Regions from separate parts of the Ensifer sp. GW821-FHT05G01 genome, predicted to be linked through region 1. Evidence: riboswitches for the same ligand, from Rfam matches in the RefSeq annotation. Region 1 holds a riboswitch; the other holds the start of a gene.

Region 1 (8,824 bases):
GATATTGACGACCGCCTGCATGCGATTGGCAAGTGCCGCGCGCATGGCCGTCATGATCTCCGGTGATGCCGAGATGGCCGCAACGACGATGGCGGCGACCGCCGGCGGCGCGGCGCTCCCCTTGAGCCCTGAATTCAGAAGCCCCGACATGATTTCGGCGAGTGCGCCGATCACCACCACGCCGACGAGCAGGATCACGATCGACGGCAGCACCGGTTCTCCGGGTTCTTCTGCCTTGTCGACGCCGTCGCTCTTCACCCGGGGATAGCTGTAGCTGAAGAAGTAGCTGTGCACCCCCACCTGCATGCGCAGGAACAGCGTGTAAAGCATGATCATCGCGCCGATGGTGAAGGCCGAATAGAAATGCCATTTCGAGGCCGGCACGAATTCCGGCACGACCATCGAAATCCCCATCGCCGTCAGGATCATGACACTATAGGTGCGCGCCGAATTGTCGTTGTAGGGCTGTTCGCCATGTTTCAGCCCGCCAAGCAATGCGGCGAGACCGAGAATGCCGTTGATATCGAGCATCACAGCGGAATAGATCGTATCGCGCACCAGCGTTGGAGAGCTCTCGCCGGTCATCATGATCGCCAGGATGATCACTTCCACCAGCACGGCGGAAAGCGTCAGGATCATCGTGCCATAGGGATCGCCGACCTTTGCCGCCAGAACTTCGGCATGGTGCGCAACCCGCATCGACGCCAGCACGATGGCGGCCACCAGCGCTGCCGCCCCGACAAGGGAAGCGGTCTGCCCCATCTCAAGCACGCGGTGTTCCAGCACAAAACCGGCGACCGCGGCAAGGAACGCGGCGAGCAGCAGACGTTCGGATTTCAGCACCGCCAACACATCAGCCCCTCGCCGGCCAAACCCAAGCAACGATAAGGACTATAGAAGCGGGAAACTCTATTTCAATCGGAGTGGGCAAGGATTATTTTCCTCCTTCTTCTTTACCATCCCGGCGCGCTTGGCTAATCTACTGGCCAACACAGGCATAGCGGCCGTCGCTCACCTGCCCGGACCAGACATTCATGCTGTCACACAACACAATCTGGCACGCCATAGACGCCCTGGCCGAGCGCCATCAGCTCTCGCCATCAGGGCTTGCGCGCCGCGCCGGGCTCGACCCGACGTCCTTCAACAAATCCAAGCGCCAGTCCGCCGATGGCCGCGAGCGCTGGCCGTCGACGGAATCGATTGCCAAGGTGCTGGATGCCACCGGCGCCACCATCGACCAGTTCATGGCGCTGATGCGGCCGGACGCGATCCGAAGCGAACCTTACAAGGGCGCCATACCGCTGATCGGCTTTGCCCAGGCCGGCGCCGGCGGCTTCTTCGACGATGGCGGGTTTCCCGCCGGCCAGGGCTGGGACGTCGTCGATTTCCCGGCGGGCGCCGAGCGGCGCGACGGCATCTATGCGCTGGAGATCCAGGGCGACAGCATGCTGCCGCTCTATCGCGATGGCGACGTCCTGATCGTCGACCCTGGCGCGCAGGTCCGGCGCGGCGACCGCGTCGTGGTCAAGACCCGCGAAGGCGAGGTCATGGCGAAAATCCTGGTGCGGCATACTCCGCGCAACATCGAACTGCTATCGCTCAACCCGGAACATCCCAACCGGAGTTTCGAAATGAGCGAAGTCGAATGGATCGCCCGGATCATCTGGGCCAGCCAATAGGACATCTTTCCTGATGCGGCAGCAACTGATCACTCTTGCAGGCGGGATTGCCGCCCTGGCGCTCTATACCGGCATCCTCTATGCGGGTGCTGCGACGATCCGCGACCGCGAAAGTTCTGCCTCGCCGGACTTCGTGCTGGAAACGCCCGACATGGGGGAAGCGGAACCTTCGGTCGCGCCTGAAGACGTGCCGTTCGACATGTCCGACCCCCAGGCAGCCGACACGGCGCCCGATGCAGGCAGCCAAGGCAAAAGCAGCTCCCACGCTACCGAGACCACAGCCCGCGCAATCGAACCGCAGCAGTTCGGGCTGCCCGACGAAGTGACGACGAAGCCGCTCGAACGCATCGAGCCGCGCAAACCGCTGTCGGACACGTCCAAGGACAAGCCGCAGGCGCCGACGATCCTCCTGCAGCCGGTGGCGCTCGCCGCCGGTCTCATCCGCTTCGACAAGATGACGTTGCAGCTCGACGGCATCGAGCCGGAGGCGGCGGAACGGACCTGCGAAAGCGGCGGCAAGAGCTGGCCCTGCGGCATGGTCGCCCGCACGGCGTTTCGCAATTTCCTGCGCGCCCGGGCGGTCAGCTGCGACATTCCCGGCGACGGAACGGGCGACACCGTCACCGCGCACTGCACCGTCGGCGGCCAGGACCTGGCAGCTTGGCTCGTCGCCAACGGCTGGGCGACGCCGTTGGCCGGCTCGGCGCTCGAAGAGCAAGCCGAAGCGGCGCGCAAGGCAAAGGTCGGATTTTACGGCGACGATCCGCGCGATTTTCGCCAGACGCCGATGCCGTTCGACGACCCGAGCGCGGCAGCGACGATGGACGAACCGGCACCGGACTTGTAAGGAACGGCGAAGCACACCAGTTCTTTGCAACCACTTGCCGGAAAGCCGTCATGCCCCCCAGCCTCAGCCAGCACGAAGCCCTTGTCTATGTCATGGTGATGATGTCGGCGGTCGACCGGGAGATGAGCGACGACGAGTTCGCGCGCATCGGCAGGCTGGTGCAGTTTCTTCCCGCCTTCGAAGGCTTCGACGAGGACCAGCTCGTGCTCGTCGGCCACGAATGCGCCGCACAACTCGCCGCCCCCGAGGGTCTCGACATCGTGCTCGAGATCGTGCGCGAAGCCCTGCCCGAGCGGCTGCACGAAACCGCCTATGCACTTGCCGTCGAGATTGCGGCCGCAGACCAGCGCATCCGCAACGAGGAAATCCGTTTGCTTCAGCTGCTGCGCGATCGCCTGGGCCTCGACAAGCTTACCTGCGCTGCAATCGAGCGCGGTGCTCTTGCCCGTTTTCGCAAGTAACGGCGCCCACGCGACCTGCTCACGTCAACGTGTCTTGGCGCAGCGCCGCCGAAGCATGATATCGCTTCACAGAAAGACGGCAGCGAGGGCGTAACGGATGCAGCTTTTCGGCGTGACAGAACCCCTGTGGCGCCTTGCGGCCTTTCTCTCGGTCTTTGCCGCCATGGCGGTGCTCGAACTTTGGCACCCGCGGCTGGAGCGGCCGGAGTTGCAAAAGGCGCTGAAGGCACGCCGCTGGCTTACCAACCTCTCCATTCTGGTCCTGTCTTCGCTTTCGCTGCGGCTGATCTTCCCGGCTGCAGCGACCGGTGCGGCATTCTGGGCCGGGGCGCGGGGATACGGTCTGCTACCTGCACTGAGCATTCCCCCGCTCGTCGCCGGCGTGATCACCTTCGTCGTGCTCGACTTTGCCATCTGGCTGGAACACGTCGCCTTTCACAAGGTTCCGCTCTTCTGGCGGATGCACCGGGTCCATCACGCCGACCCGGGCGTCGATCTGACCACGGCTTTGCGGTTTCATCCGCTGGAGATCATCGTCTCGATGGCCTGGAAGATCGCGATCATCGTCGCGCTCGGGGCGCCTGCCGTCGCCGTTCTCTTGTTCGAGATCGTGCTCAACGCTGCTGCCATGTTCAACCACGCCAATCTGCGGCTGCCGCCCCGCCTCGACCGGGCACTGCGGCCGCTGATCGTCACGCCCGACATGCACCGCATCCACCACTCGACCGAGCGCTCGGAGACAGATTCGAACTACGGCTTCAACCTGGCGATCTGGGACCGGCTGTTCTCGACCTATACCGACCGGCCTAGACGGGGCGACGAGGCGATCGAAACAGGGCTCACCGACTATGGGCGCAGTGCGCCGACCAGGTTGTTGTGGTCGTTGCTCCTGCCGTTCCGGCGTAACTGATCAAAGCATGTTGCGCAAAAGTGCGCAGCGGTTTTGCGCGGACGACATACGGGCTTCAGTAGATGCCGTTCGGGAAATAGCGCAGGTAAATCTCGTCGAGCCGCCCGCTGCGTGAAAGAGCCAGCAGGGCGTGATCGATCGCTTGCGTCAGCGCCGGCTCCGCCTTTCGGTTCATGATCGTCAGGCCTTCCCCCAGAAAGCGCTGCGAGAAATAGGCACCATCGACAAGCCCGCAGCATCCCGCAGCAGCGCCGCCCGACACCCAGAAGGAAAGCTGCATGCCGTCGGAAAAGACGGCCGCTACCTCGCCCTTCTGCAGGGCGGCGAGCATCGCATCACGATCCGGAAAGACCTTGGCTTCGAGCTTGGGGAAGAAAGCCCTGAACATCACCTCGTGGGTGGTGCCGGAAACGACGCCGACCACTTTGCCCTTGAGGCCCGATGGGTCCGTGACCGCGCCGGCCGCCTTGGTGTTGACGGCGAAGCGCGCGGGAAGCCGCATGAAGGGGCGCGAAAAGCCGAAGCGCTGGCGCAGTTCCGGACTGACGGCGATGCCGGCTGCGACCGCCTCGCCCTGGCCTTCTTCCAGCGCCGGCAGCAGCTCGGCATAGGTCACCGCCTGGATCTGGCATTTGGCTTCGATATCGAGTTCGCGGCAGATCTCGCGCACCAGGTCGACATGGAAACCCGAAAGTTTGCCCGACTGGTCGATGAAGTTGAACGGCGGGAAATCCACCGTCGTCAGGAACCTGAGCCGCGCAAGGCCGGTAAGGTCCGGCTTGGCGATGCGCTCACGCGCATCGAACAGATTGGGCAGGTCCTTGGGCTGGGCGGCAAGCGGCGCCGCGATCAGATAGACGCAGAGGGCCAGCAGTCGGTGAATTTTCATGGGCAAGGGCCAGCGCGTCTCTTCGTGATGCCATACGGCCTGCAAAGCCGCGGATGATTCATGGGTGACGCGGAGATTAGCCGGATGGAACCGGGCTGGCTACTGGCTTCGGCGCGCTGCGGGTCGGTCCGTCGCACGCAGGGATGCCGGCTTAAAGCCTGGCTGGCTGTTATTGAAGAGAAAAGTGGAGCGGGTGATCGGGATCGAACCGACGACATCAAGCTTGGGAAGCTGGCGTTCTACCACTGAACTACACCCGCAGCGTTTCGGAAACTTCCTCAACCGCATGCATCTGTCAAGCACCGTTGCGCCGCGCCGACGCGCAACGGCACTTTTTCTGTTACTCCGCGTGGAAATGCTTGGAGAGCTTGAGGCCCTGCGCCTGATAGTTGGAGCCGAGACCGAGGCCGTAAAGCCCTGCCGGACGTTCAAGCATATGCTCATAGACCAGCCGACCGACGATTTGGCCATGCTCGAGGATGAAGGGCACCTCGTGGCTGCGCACTTCGAGTACGGCGCGGCTGCCGGTTCCGCCGGCTGACGCATGCCCGAAGCCCGGGTCAAAGAAGCCGGCATAGTGCACGCGGAACTCGCCGACCAGCGGATCGAACGGGGTCATCTCGGCAGCATAAAGCGGCGGAACGTGCACGGCTTCGCGCGACACCAGAATGTAAAACTCGTCGGGATCGAGGATCAGCTCGTCACGGCCGCGGCTATAGAGCGGCTCCCAGAAGTCGAAGACCGCGTGCTGCGCCTTCTTGTCGACATCGACGACGGCGGTGTGGTGCTTGCCGCGATAGCCGATCAGCCCGTCCGGGCCGGTGCCCTTGAGATCGATCGACAGCGCGATGCCGCCGCCGCTGACATTGGGCTTTTCGCTTGCAACCAGCACGTCGCTTTCATGCAACGCCAGCAGTTCCTGCTCGGAGAGCAGCGCCTGGCCGGTGCGGAAGCGGATCTGCGACAGGCGCGAACCACGCCTGACGACGATCGGGAAGGTGCGCGGGCTGATTTCGAGATAGAGCGGTCCGCGATAGCCGGCCGGGATCTTGTCGAACTCCTGGGCGCGATCGGTGATGACGCGGGTGAAGATGTCGAGGCGACCGGTGGAGCTCTTCGGGTTGGCGGACGCCGACATGGTTTCCGGCAGGTCTAGGCTCTCCATCAACGGCACGATATAGACGCAGCCGGTCTCCAGCACCGCACCTTCGGAGAGATCGACGACATGCAGCTTCAGCCGGTCAAGCTTGTCGGCAACGAGGTGCGACGGGCCCGGCATGAAGCTTGCCCGCACGCGAAACGCCTTGGCGCCGAGGCGCAGATCGAGGCTTGCCGGCTGGATCTGATCGGCATCCAGCGCCTTCTCGCTTTTCAAGCGTCCGGCTTCAAACAGCGCGGCGATCGCGCGGTCGGCCAAAATCCCAGTCTCGCGGCCCATTTCGATCCTCTTTTCAGTTGCGAGACAAAACCAAACTCCAGGAATTGACGCAAGCGCACCCAAGCAGTATTGGAGCTTTATCCCGTGGTGATTTGGCCGGTCGGCTTGCAGCCACGTTAAACAAGTAGCTAAAAAGGCCGGGTATCAAACCGGCCCTTCACGCGGCCGGTTTTTTTGTTTTTGAAGGTGACCGTCACATGAGCAAAAACTGGCGCCCGGCAACCCAACTCGTCCACGGCGGAACGACCCGCTCCCAGCACGGCGAGACGTCCGAAGCAATCTTCCTCACCCAGGGTTTCGTCTACGAGACATCCGAGGCGGCGGAAGCGCGCTTCAAGGGCGAGACCGAAGGCTTCATCTATGCCCGGTATGGCAGCCCGACCAACGACATGTTCGAAAAGCGCATGTGCATGCTGGAAGGCGCCGAAGATGCGCGCGCCACGGCATCGGGCATGGCCGCAGTCGCCGCCGCCATTCTCTGCCAGCTGAAGGCCGGCGATCACATCGTTGCTGCCCGCGCCCTCTTCGGCTCTTGCCGCTGGGTGGTCGAGACGCTGGCGCCAAAATACGGCATCGAATGCACGCTGGTCGATGGACGCGATCTCGCCAACTGGGAAAAGGCAATCCAGAAGAACACCAAGGTCTTCTTCCTGGAAAGCCCGACCAACCCGACGCTCGAAGTCATCGACATTGCCGGCGTTGCCAAATTGGCCAACCAGATCGGCGCCAAGGTCGTGGTCGACAACGTCTTCGCCACGCCGCTGTTCCAGAAGCCGCTTGAACTGGGCGCTCATATCGTCGTCTACTCGGCCACCAAGCATATCGACGGCCAGGGCCGGTGCCTCGGTGGCGTGGTTCTGTCCGACAAGGACTGGATCAACGAGCATCTGCACGATTACTTCCGCCACACCGGCCCGGCAATGTCGCCGTTCAACGCCTGGACGCTGCTGAAGGGCATCGAGACCCTGCCGCTGCGCGTCAAGCAGCAGACGGAGAATGCCCGCCGCGTCGCCGACTTCCTGGCCGAGCAGCCTCAGGTCGCCAAGGTGATCTACCCGGGCCGCAAGGACCACCCGCAGGCCGACATCATCGCCAAGCAGATGACCGGCGGCTCGACCCTCGTCGCCTTCGAACTCAAGGGCGGCAAGGACGCGGCCTTCGCGCTGCAGAACGCACTGCAGATCGCCCGCATTTCCAACAATCTCGGCGACAGCAAGAGCCTGATCACGCATCCGGCAACGACGACGCACAAGAACCTGACCGACGAGGCGCGCGACGAACTCGGCATCTCCGCCGGCACCGTGCGTTTCTCCGCCGGCATCGAGGACAGCGACGACATCGTCGAGGACTTTGCCCGCGCGCTGAAGAGCGTCAAGGCCTGACATCGACGGACAGGATGGCCGCCCGGACAGCGGGCGGCCACTACTGCCGGTCGCGAAACCCCATTCGCGCGAGCATGATGCGCGAGAGGGCCGTGTAGAGGCAGACGACGGCAAACAGCGTCGCCAGTACCGAAAACCACGCCGGGAACAGACAGAAGGCCAGGAAGACGGCGATCGTCTCCGTCGCCTCGGCGAGCCCTGTGGTGAAGTAGAGCGACTTTCCCCCCCGCACATCCGTCGTCATCGCTCGCTTCTCGGCCATGATGGCATAGGCAAGAAAACTCGCACCATTGACGTAGAACGAGAAGAGCAGCAGCCCGCCGGCGAGCCCATTGGCCTGCGGATCGGCGAGGATGAAGCCAAGCGGGATGGCGCCATAGAAGACGAAGTCGAGCACGATATCGAGGAAACCGCCGAAATCCGTCTTGCGCGTTGCCCGCGCCACGGCGCCGTCGAGCCCATCGCAAAGCCGGCTGACGACGATAAGGATGGCGCCTGCGAGATAGAATTGCCCGGCTATCAGGGCAGCGGCAACGAGGCCGAGCACCAGGCCGGCGATCGTGACAGCATTGGCGCTGATGCCCCCGCGGGCGAGCGCGGCGCCCACGCGATCCAGCATCGGATCCAGATGTTTTCTCACCGCGCCATCAAGCATCGGCGCAGCCTTCCCGCCGTGTTGCAGGCAACGCATGCAATCCTGCCGTTATTCTTGACGAAACCATATTGCTGTAGAATACCCTGAAAGACTTGAAACAAGGTGTTGCCCATGTATCGCGCGCTCACTCGCGACATAGAAGTTACGGTGGAGCCGTACTATCTGGAAGAGCAATCTGATCCGGATGACAGCCGCTATGTCTGGGGCTACCGCATCGTCATCGCCAACCATTCGACCGAGGCGGTCCGGCTGATGACGCGCTACTGGCATATTACCGACGAGAACGGTCAGGTGGACGAGGTCAGCGGACCCGGCGTCATCGGCGAGCAGCCGTTGCTGAACCCGGGCGACACCTACGAATACTCTTCCGGATGCCCGCTCGATACGCCGTCTGGCGTCATGTTCGGCCACTACAGCATGGAATCGGAAGGCGGAGAACACTTCAACGTGGCCATCCCCGCCTTCTCGCTCGATTCACCAGGGCTCGTGCGAACCCTGAATTAGCCAGTCTACTGCTGACGGACTTCGCTTGCCTCGAAGCGATAGGTGGTCGAGCAAAACTC
Region 2 (8,824 bases), on a different contig from region 1:
TCTTGCTGCGTGGTTCAGGAAAACAGGATCGACGAGAGCTTGCGGCGGGCGGCGATCGTCGCCGGGTCTTTCGGACCCCAGACTTCGAAGAAGGAGACGAGCTCACGCCGTGCGCCGTCATCGTCGAAAGCCCGGTCGCGTTTCATGATCGTCAACAGGTGATCCGCCGCGCCATTGCGGTCGCCTTCGACGTTGCGGATCTTGGCCAGCATCAGGCGGGCTTCATGGTCGTCGGGGTTGGCTGCCAGGCGCTGTTCCAGAGCATTGGGATCGCCGAGCTTGCGGGCTTCCTCGATCTGGTCGAGCTTCTTGGCAACCGCGCTGATGCCGGCATCCTTGGCAAGATCTTCCGGCAGGCTCGAAAGCGCTTCGCGCGCTTCGGCGATCTGGCCGAGGGTGATCATGCAATCGACCATGCCGGCAATCGCCACCACATTCTCCGGATCTGCCTGCAGCACCGCGCCGAAGAGGCCGGCGGCGTTTTCGGCATCGCCCGTCTCCAGCAGAGCCTTGGCGTCGGCGAGCACGGCCTCGATCTCGGCCTTGCTGTCGTCGACGGCAGGGCCGGCGACCTTTTCGATGAATTGCTTGATCTGGCTCTCAGGCACCGCCCCCATGAAGCCGTCGACCGGTCGCCCGCCGACGAAGGCGATGACGGCCGGGATCGACTGGATGCCGAGCTGTCCGGCAATCGATGGATGGTCGTCGATGTTCATCTTGACGAGCTTCACGCGGCCGGCAGCTTCCGTCACGACCTTTTCGATCACCGGGGTCAGTTGCTTGCACGGACCGCACCAGGGTGCCCAGAAGTCGACGAGAACAGGCTGCTGGCGCGACGCGTCGAGCACATCCTTGGCGAAGTTGGCGGTCGTCGTTTCCTTGATCAGATCGCCGCTTGGGGGCGCGGCGGCGGCCGGCTGGCCGCCGAAGGAAGCCGAAGCGGTCATCTGGTTGCCGAAGGACCCTGCATAGGGATTGTCGTTGCCCGTCATTCTTCTCTCCTCGCCGGCTCTCGATCCGGCTTCCTGCATTCGCGCCAAAGATCGTATGTCAGGCTGTCACTTTCAAGACAAGCGGTTCATGTCCCGTGGCTTCCATGAAGCGCAACAGGTCCTTCGAGCCGATCGAGGTCGTCGCGTCGTTGGACAGCGGGTGGCAGTTGATCACATCGAATGCCATCAGCTCCTCGTCGATGATCACCTTGACGTTGCCGTCGGTATCGTTGATCGCGCCGAGTGCCGTGACCGCTCCCGGGATGACGCCGAGATACTCCATCAGCTTCTCCGGCTTGCCGAAGGAAACCTTGCTGGCCGCGCCGATGACCTGGTGCACCGTCTTCAGATCGACGGTCGCGTGCTCCTCGACGGTCAAAAGGAAGTAGTTGTCCTTCTTGTCCTTCACGAAGAGGTTCTTGGTGTGGCCGCCGGGAATTTCGTCACGCAGCGCCACCGATTCGGCCACGGTGAACACGGGCTCGTGTTTTTTTGTGCTGTGCTCGATGCCGAGATCGTCGAGAAAGCGGAAAAGGTCGTCCGCGGTCTTCGGTTGCACGTCGTTCATCGGGGTGATTCTCCTGGCGATCGATTTTTTTCCAGTCTGCTTTAGGGGAAAACGGCCGCGGCGTGCAATCTCACAGACGCCGGTGGGGCGCGAAAACGCGGCATTTGCGGGCTTCCTGAGGAGGCTCCCAAAAAATATTCGATTTCTCGACATTTCCCTGTTGCATTCCAAAATCGCTTAGGCCATATAGCGCCCGTCGCCGCAAGTCAGCGGCACCCACGGTCCACCGACTACCCCCCGGACCGAGGTAATGAGCGGGTGTAGCTCAGGGGTAGAGCACAACCTTGCCAAGGTTGGGGTCGGGCGTTCGAATCGCCTCACCCGCTCCAATTTTCCCAACCGATTGTAATATAATTATTCTTCGCCTCGGGCGAAGAGCCTGGATAAGTAGGTCAAGCCGCAGCCGTGATGGCTTACGTTCGCGGCAATGCACGCGTCACCGATGGTCTCGGCAAAAATTCTCAGCTCTTCATAAAGACATAATCCGTTTCCTGGCGACGGGTCTCGCCCGGGCGCAGAACCGCGTTCGGAAAGCCCTCGTGATTGACGGCATCCGGCCACACCTGGGTTTCCAGACAGAAGCCGGCAAAAGCGCCATAGCGACGTCCTTCGAGACCGGGCACCGGCACGTCGAGCTTGAAGCCGGTATAGAGCTGGACGCCGGGCTCGGTCGTCAGCACTTCCATCGTCACGCCGGAATTGAGACTGCGGGCAAGGGCGACCGAGTGTTTCGCCATGCGTTCCCGCGAGAGGCAGAAATTATGGTCGTAGGCGATGCGTTCGCCCTCGGCCTGGCGCCTGAGCGAGGTCATCTCCCTGAGATCGAAGGCGGTGCCTTCGACCGGGCGGATTTCCCCCGTCGGCACCTGGCGCTCGTCGGTCGGCAGATAATGGTCGGCGGCAATCATGATGTCGTGGCCGAGTGCATCCGCGCCGCCATCCAGATTGAAATAGCTGTGCTGACAGACGTTGGCGAGCGTCGGCCTGTCGCTCTTAGTCTCGTAGACGACACTGAGCAGGCCGCCGGGCTTCAGCTGGTAGGTGCAGCGGATCTGGCAGTTGCCCGGATATCCGGCGCGGCCATCCGGATCGGTGATCTCCAGCGTGACGCTGTCGCGCGTCCGCTCGACAATCGTCCAGTTGCGCTTGCCGATGTTGTCGCTGCCGCCATGCAGGTGCGTCACGCCCTTTTCGTTGCATTCGAGCTGGTGGGTCTCGCCATCGAGGGTGAAGCGACCGCCGCCGATGCGGTTGGCACAGCGGCCGGGCGTCGCGCCGAAATAAGGAGAATGGGCGACATAGCTCTCGAGATCGGTAAAGCCGAGCACCAACGGCGGCTCATGGCCATCCAGCCGCAGGTCCTGGATCACGCTTCCCCAGGTAAGAATATGGGCAGTCAGGCCTCCACCGGAAAGCACGACACGATGAACCGGCTCACCCGATGGCAGGTGTCCGAAGATTTGCGTGTCCGCATGCTTGTCCATCGTCTGGTTCTCCCCGTCCTTGCGGCAAGCAACCTGCGTCATTTCCTGGGGATCGGCAACCGGAAATCGAGATTTTCTGCGGTAGATTCAGCGCGATAGTTGTTTCGTCGCGTCCTGCAGTCCGCTGAGCGTCAACGGAAACATGCGGCCCGCGAAGAGGCCTCTGATCATGGCGATCGACTGGGTATGGCCCCAGTGCATTTCGGGGACCGGATTGAGCCAGATGGAACGGGGAAAGTGGGCGGCGATGCGCGACAGCCAGAGCCCGCCGGCCTCGTCGTTCCAATGCTCGACCGAGCCCCCAGGGTGGCTGATCTCATAGGGGCTCATCGATGCGTCGCCGACGAAGATCGCACGGTAGTCGCCGCCATAGGTGCGCAGCAACTCCGTCGTGCGGGTGATGTCGGCCCGTCGGCGGCGATTGTCCTTCCACAGGCCTTCGTAGACGCAGTTGTGGAAGTAGAAGTGCTCCATATGGCGGAATTCGCCGCGTGCGGCGGAAAACAGCTCCTCGACGATGCGGATATGGTCGTCCATCGAGCCGCCGACGTCGAAGAACATCAGGAGCTTGACGGCGTTGCGCCGTTCCGGCCGCGTCACGACATCGAGATAGCCGTGTTCGGCGGTGGCGCGGATGGTGCCGGAAAGGTCGAGTTCGTCGGCCGCCCCCTGGCGCACCCAGCGCCTGAGCCGTTTGAGCGCCACCTTGATGTTGCGCGTGCCGAGCTCGACCGTGTCGTCGTAATCCCTGAACTCGCGCCGGTCCCAGACCTTGACGGCGCGGCGGTGGCGCGAGCCGTCCTGGCCGATCCGGACACCTTCGGGATTGTAGCCGTAGGCGCCGAACGGCGAGGTGCCGGCGGTGCCGATCCATTTGGAGCCGCCCTGGTGGCGCCCTTCCTGTTCGCTGAGCCGCTGGCGCAAGGTCTCCATCAGGGTCTCGAAACCGCCGAGGCTCTCGACCAGGCGCTTCTCTTCTTCCGTCAGATACTTCTCGGCCAGCTTGCGCAGCCAGTCCTCGGGGATGGCCGCCTGTTCGAATTCATCAGGGGGATTGATGGCCTCGAGGCCGGAAAAACAATGCCGAAAGACGCCGTCGAAGCGGTCGATATGGCGCTCGTCCTTCACCAGCGCCGTGCGCGCGAGAAAATAGAACGCCTCGATATCGAAGGTCGCGATGCCGGCCTCCATGCCCTCAATCAGGGACAGGAATTCCCGGAGTGTCACCGGGATCTTCGCAGCCTTCAATTCGAGGAAGAAGGGGATGAACATCGCAGCCTCTGATCCCTAGCTTTCGCCCCGGCCGATCAGGTCCATGTCGTAGGGCGTCGTCTGGTACATCTCGTTGATCCAGTTGCCGAAGAACAGATGCGCGTGGCTGCGCCAGCGGTTCTGCGGCGGCAGGGTCGGATCATTGTGCGGAAAGTAGTCGTGCGGCATCTTGATCGGCACGCCGGCGTCCACGTCCCGGAAATATTCGTCCGACAGCGAGGTGGAATCATACTCCACGTGGTTGAACATGTAGAGGCGCTTGCCCCTCTGCTCGTGCACGAGGCAGACGCCCATCTCCTTCGATTCCATCAGGATCTCAAGGTCGGCCACGCCATTGATGTCGGCGCGGCGCACTTCGGTCCAGCGCGACACCGGCACGGCGAAATCGTCGGAGAAGCCGTTGAGATAGACGGAGGAGGGCTGCAGGTTCTGGTGGCGGTAGACGCCGAAGGCCTTCTCCTTCAGCGGATATTTCGGCACGCCGTGGAAATGGTAGATCGCCGCCATCGCGCCCCAGCAGACATTCAGCGTCGAATGCACGTTGGTCGTCGTCCAGTCGAGGATACGCTTCAGCTCGTCCCAGTAGGTGACGTCCTCATAGTCCAGCGTTTCGACGGGCGCGCCGGTGATGATGAAGCCGTCGAACTTGCGGGCCTTCACCTCTTCCCAGGTCTCGTAGAAGGCGAGCAGGTGTTCTTCCGACGTGTTCTTTGCCCGGTGCGCGCCGATGCGGATCAGCGACAGCTCGACCTGCAGCGGCGAGGCGCCAATGAGGCGCGCCATCTGGATCTCGGTCTTGACCTTGTTGGGCATGAGGTTGAGAAGCCCGATCTGGAGCGGGCGGATATCCTGACGGATCGCCACGGTCTCGGTCATCACCCGCACACCCTCGGTCGCGAGGGTTTCGAAGGCGGGCAGCGTATCGGGTATCTTGATGGGCATGGGGCTTCCACTCGATCAATACAAAAAAACCGGCGGCGATTGATCGCGACCGGTCCTCGGAAAATCCACGTTTCCTCGGCCCTTTAGCGATTTGTTTAACGTGGCTGCAAGCCGGCCGGCCAAATCACCACGGATTATTTGATAGCGCGGCAAGGGCGCGGGGGTCAATGAAAAACGATTCGCGTGGGCCGGCCCCTCATCCCGCTGCCGCGACCTTCTCCCCGCAGGCGGGGAGAAGGACCAATGCCGCAAGCGCACGCCCCCTCGCTAGCCCACAGGAACCCACTGCCCACTGCCAGCCGAAATGCACTGGCGATCAAGTGGTCCGCGTCCCCTCTCCCCGCTTGCGGGGAGAGGGTTAGTCCTCGGGTTAAACCCGAGGAGAGGGGCAATCTCGCAGCAGGCCCAGACTATCCTCCATGCCATAGCCGAGACGGCGCAAGGCCTCGTCGACGCTGAGCCAGAAGAAGCGAAAGCGGATCGGCGGGCCGCCGCCGTCCGGCGTCATTTCGAAGTGCAGCCAGGTTTCCTTTTGTTCGCCGGAAAGCTGCGCATGGAAATAGTGCCGGCGGTGCCAGATCTGGCGGCCATCCTTGGTGAAGCGATAGTCTTGCGTTGCAAGCGGCAGCAGTGATGCCGGCGGCGCCAACCCTGTCTCCTCGACAAACTCTCGGACTGCCGCGACCTCAGGGCTTTCGCCGGGCTCCATCGTGCCGCCCGGGACCTGCAGGTCGATTTCAGGAAAGTCCGGCTCGTCGAAAACCAGCAGCTGCTCCCGCCAGGTGGCGTAGATCAGCACCTTGTGGGCGTCTGGCTTCATTGGTCGCGGCGCGCCATGAAGGCCAGGCGTTCGAAGAGATGGACGTCCTGCTCGTTCTTGAGCAGCGCGCCATGCAGCTTCGGCAGCATGGTTTTCGGATCGGCGCGCAGGTCGGCCGGGTCGATCTCGTCGGCAACGAGCAGGCGGATCCAGTCGAGCGCTTCGGAAGTCGAAGGCTTCTTCTTCAGTCCCGGCACCTGGCGGATGTCGTAGAAGGCGGCAAGGGCTGCCGAAAGCAGGGTTTTGCGAATGCCGGGATAGTGCACCTCGACGATGCGGGCGAGCGTGTCGGCGTCGGGAAAGCGGATATAGTGGAAGAAGCAGCGGCGCAGGAAAGCGTCCGGCAGCTCCTTCTCGTTGTTGGAGGTAATGATGACGATCGGCCGCTGGCGGGCCTGGATCATCTCGTTGGTCTCGTAGACGTGGAACTCCATGCGGTCGAGTTCCTGCAGCAGGTCGTTCGGAAACTCGATGTCGGCCTTGTCGATCTCGTCGATCAAAAGCACGACGCGTTTTCCGGCCTCGAATGCCTGCCAGAGCTTGCCCTTGCGAATGTAGTTCCTGACGTCGTTGACGCGCGCGTCGCCGAGCTGGCTGTCGCGCAGGCGCGAGACGGCGTCATATTCATAGAGCCCCTGCTGCGCCTTGGTCGTCGACTTGACGCTCCACTCGATGAGCTCGAGCTCGAGGGCTGCGGCGATCTGGCGGGCAAGCTCGGTCTTGCCGGTGCCGGGCTCGCCCTTGACGAGCAGCGGCCGTTCCAGCCGGATCGCGGCGTTGACCGCGATCATCAGGTCCTTGTCGGCGATATAGTCGGCGGTGCCTTCGAATTGCATGGGGCTTCTTCCGGTCATGGGGATGCGGGCGACGGCTCTGCGAAGAGCCCGTCGTCCTACCTCTGCAGTAGCGCATAAGCGGGGCGGCTGCCAATGCCGTGCCGGCGGCAGCCCGCCAGAGGTCAACCGCGGAAGGCGGTAACCTCGATCTCGATCAGCATTTCCGGTCGGATGAGATCGCAGACGATCATGGTGGCGGCTGGCCGGATGTCGCCGAACATCTCGCCGAAGATCGGAAACACCCGGTCGGCGAAGCTGGCATCGGTGACGTAGTAGTGGTTGCGCACGACATCTGCGAGCGAGAAGCCCGCTTCCTTCAGCGCGCCCTCGATCGTCTTCAGGCAATTGCGTGCCTGCTCTTCCACCGTTTCCGGCATGGTCATGGTGGCGTAGTCGTAGCCGGTGGTGCCGGAAACAAAGCACCAGTCACCCTTGGCGACGGCACGCGAATAGCCTGCCGTCTTCTCGAAGGGTGAACCGGAGGAGATGAGCTTGCGCGTCATCCCTTCAGCTCACGCCCAGGGGCGCGAGGCGGCAGTCGACTTTTCGAAGGTGTCGATGGCTGTTGCCTTCTCCAGCGTCAGGCCGATGTCGTCGAGGCCGTTCAGCAGGCAGTGGCGCTTGAAGGCATCGATCTCAAACTTGACTGTGCCGCCGTCCGGGCCGGTGATTTCCTGGGATTCCAGGTCGATCGACAGGATGGCGTTGGAGCCGCGCGAGGCGTCGTCCATCAGCTTGTCGAGGTTCTCCTGGCTGACGACGATCGGCAGGATGCCGTTCTTGAAACAGTTGTTGTAGAAGATGTCGGCAAACGAGGTCGAGATCACGCAGCGGATGCCGAAGTCGAGAAGCGCCCACGGCGCATGCTCGCGCGAGGAACCGCAGCCGAAGTTGTCGCCGGCGACCAGGATCTTGGCGTTCTGGTAAGCGGGCTTGTTGAGCACGAAATCCGGGTTGACCGAGCCGTCTTCGTTGTAGCGCGCTTCGGCGAAAAGTCCGGTGCCGAGGCCGGTGCGCTTGATCGTCTTCAGGTAATCCTTCGGAATGATCATATCCGTGTCGACGTTGACGACGGGGAGGGGAGCGGCGACGCCGGTGAGCTTGACGAACTTTTCCATAACTTCAGGCCTTCGATTTCAGCGAAATGTTGCGTAAGCGTTTAGATCAGTTTTGTGCCGAAATGAAGGAAAATCTATCCTGAAGGCAGCTGCCGGGCGGGTGAAATCACCTACCCGGCCGCGGTCATAGCGGTTGTTGTCTGCGTTGGAGCGCCCTGGCCGCTCGGCTTGGCGGACATCGGCCGGATTCTGGTGCCGGTTTCAACCTGCCTGAGCCTAGCCTGCCTTGGCTTAGCCTGCCTTCGTCGGTGCGTTCAGCGCCCAGAGCACGCCGAAGGGGTCGCGCAACTGCCCATAGCGATCGCCCCAGAACATCACCTCGATCGGCATCACCACTTCGGCGCCGGCGGCAACCGCCTTGCTCCACCACGCGTCGATGTCGTCGACCGGCAGCATCAGGCTGAAGGCCTGCGGCTTTTCCAGGGGATGGCCGTATTCCGGATAGGCGTCGCTCAACATCAGGGAACTGCCGTTGATGTGGAGATGGATGTGCATCGTCCGTCCCTGATCGTCGACCGGTTGCCGATAGGCTTCCTTGGCGCCGAAGGCGCGCTTGTAGAATTCCGCAGCCTTGGCGGCGCCTTCGACCTGCAGATAGGGTACCAGCCCGTTCAGGGCCTGCGGCAACTGGTTTGCGTCTGTTTTCTGCGTCGTGCTGTCCATGTCATGCTCCTATTGAGGAATGATAACCTGGCCATGGTCTTTGCTGGCCTGATCCAAGGACGAACGCAGAGGGGACTTGCCGACAGGGGTATCGCAAAAAAAAGTCGCACGGGGGTGAGCTGCCGCGCT

The links. Region 1 has a riboswitch for S-adenosylmethionine ahead of AC07UR_RS02280 (O-succinylhomoserine sulfhydrylase). Riboswitches for the same ligand answer to the same signal wherever they lie in the genome.
Region 2: another riboswitch for S-adenosylmethionine. It lies ahead of metA (homoserine O-acetyltransferase MetA); the one in region 1 lies ahead of AC07UR_RS02280 (O-succinylhomoserine sulfhydrylase).

Annotation. Positions count from the first base shown of each region.
Region 1 is NZ_JBWKSC010000001.1:461,824-470,647, reverse strand. Features, by position in the region: gene AC07UR_RS02320 (calcium:cation antiporter) at 1-852, opposite strand, end outside; gene AC07UR_RS02315 (S24 family peptidase) at 1,035-1,679, shown strand; gene AC07UR_RS02310 (thermonuclease family protein) at 1,693-2,526, shown strand; gene AC07UR_RS02305 (tellurite resistance TerB family protein) at 2,577-2,987, shown strand; gene AC07UR_RS02300 (sterol desaturase family protein) at 3,085-3,897, shown strand; gene AC07UR_RS02295 (transporter substrate-binding domain-containing protein) at 3,953-4,786, opposite strand; tRNA gene AC07UR_RS02290 (tRNA-Gly) at 4,972-5,046, opposite strand; gene AC07UR_RS02285 (2'-deoxycytidine 5'-triphosphate deaminase) at 5,127-6,224, opposite strand; SAM riboswitch at 6,299-6,377, shown strand; gene AC07UR_RS02280 (O-succinylhomoserine sulfhydrylase) at 6,422-7,606, shown strand; gene AC07UR_RS02275 (CDP-alcohol phosphatidyltransferase family protein) at 7,647-8,261, opposite strand; gene apaG (Co2+/Mg2+ efflux facilitator ApaG/CorD) at 8,373-8,765, shown strand; gene AC07UR_RS02265 (Hsp33 family molecular chaperone) at 8,771-8,824, opposite strand, start outside.
Region 2 is NZ_JBWKSC010000005.1:194,390-203,213, reverse strand. Features, by position in the region: gene trxA (thioredoxin) at 15-992, opposite strand; gene AC07UR_RS14660 (prolyl-tRNA synthetase associated domain-containing protein) at 1,051-1,560, opposite strand; tRNA gene AC07UR_RS14655 (tRNA-Gly) at 1,815-1,889, shown strand; gene AC07UR_RS14650 (aldose epimerase family protein) at 2,022-3,044, opposite strand; gene AC07UR_RS14645 (vWA domain-containing protein) at 3,132-4,316, opposite strand; gene metA (homoserine O-acetyltransferase MetA) at 4,332-5,258, opposite strand; SAM riboswitch at 5,322-5,399, opposite strand; gene AC07UR_RS14635 (NUDIX hydrolase) at 5,629-6,078, opposite strand; gene AC07UR_RS14630 (AAA family ATPase) at 6,075-6,914, opposite strand; gene AC07UR_RS14625 (RidA family protein) at 7,037-7,417, opposite strand; gene leuD (3-isopropylmalate dehydratase small subunit) at 7,427-8,032, opposite strand; gene AC07UR_RS14615 (VOC family protein) at 8,264-8,695, opposite strand.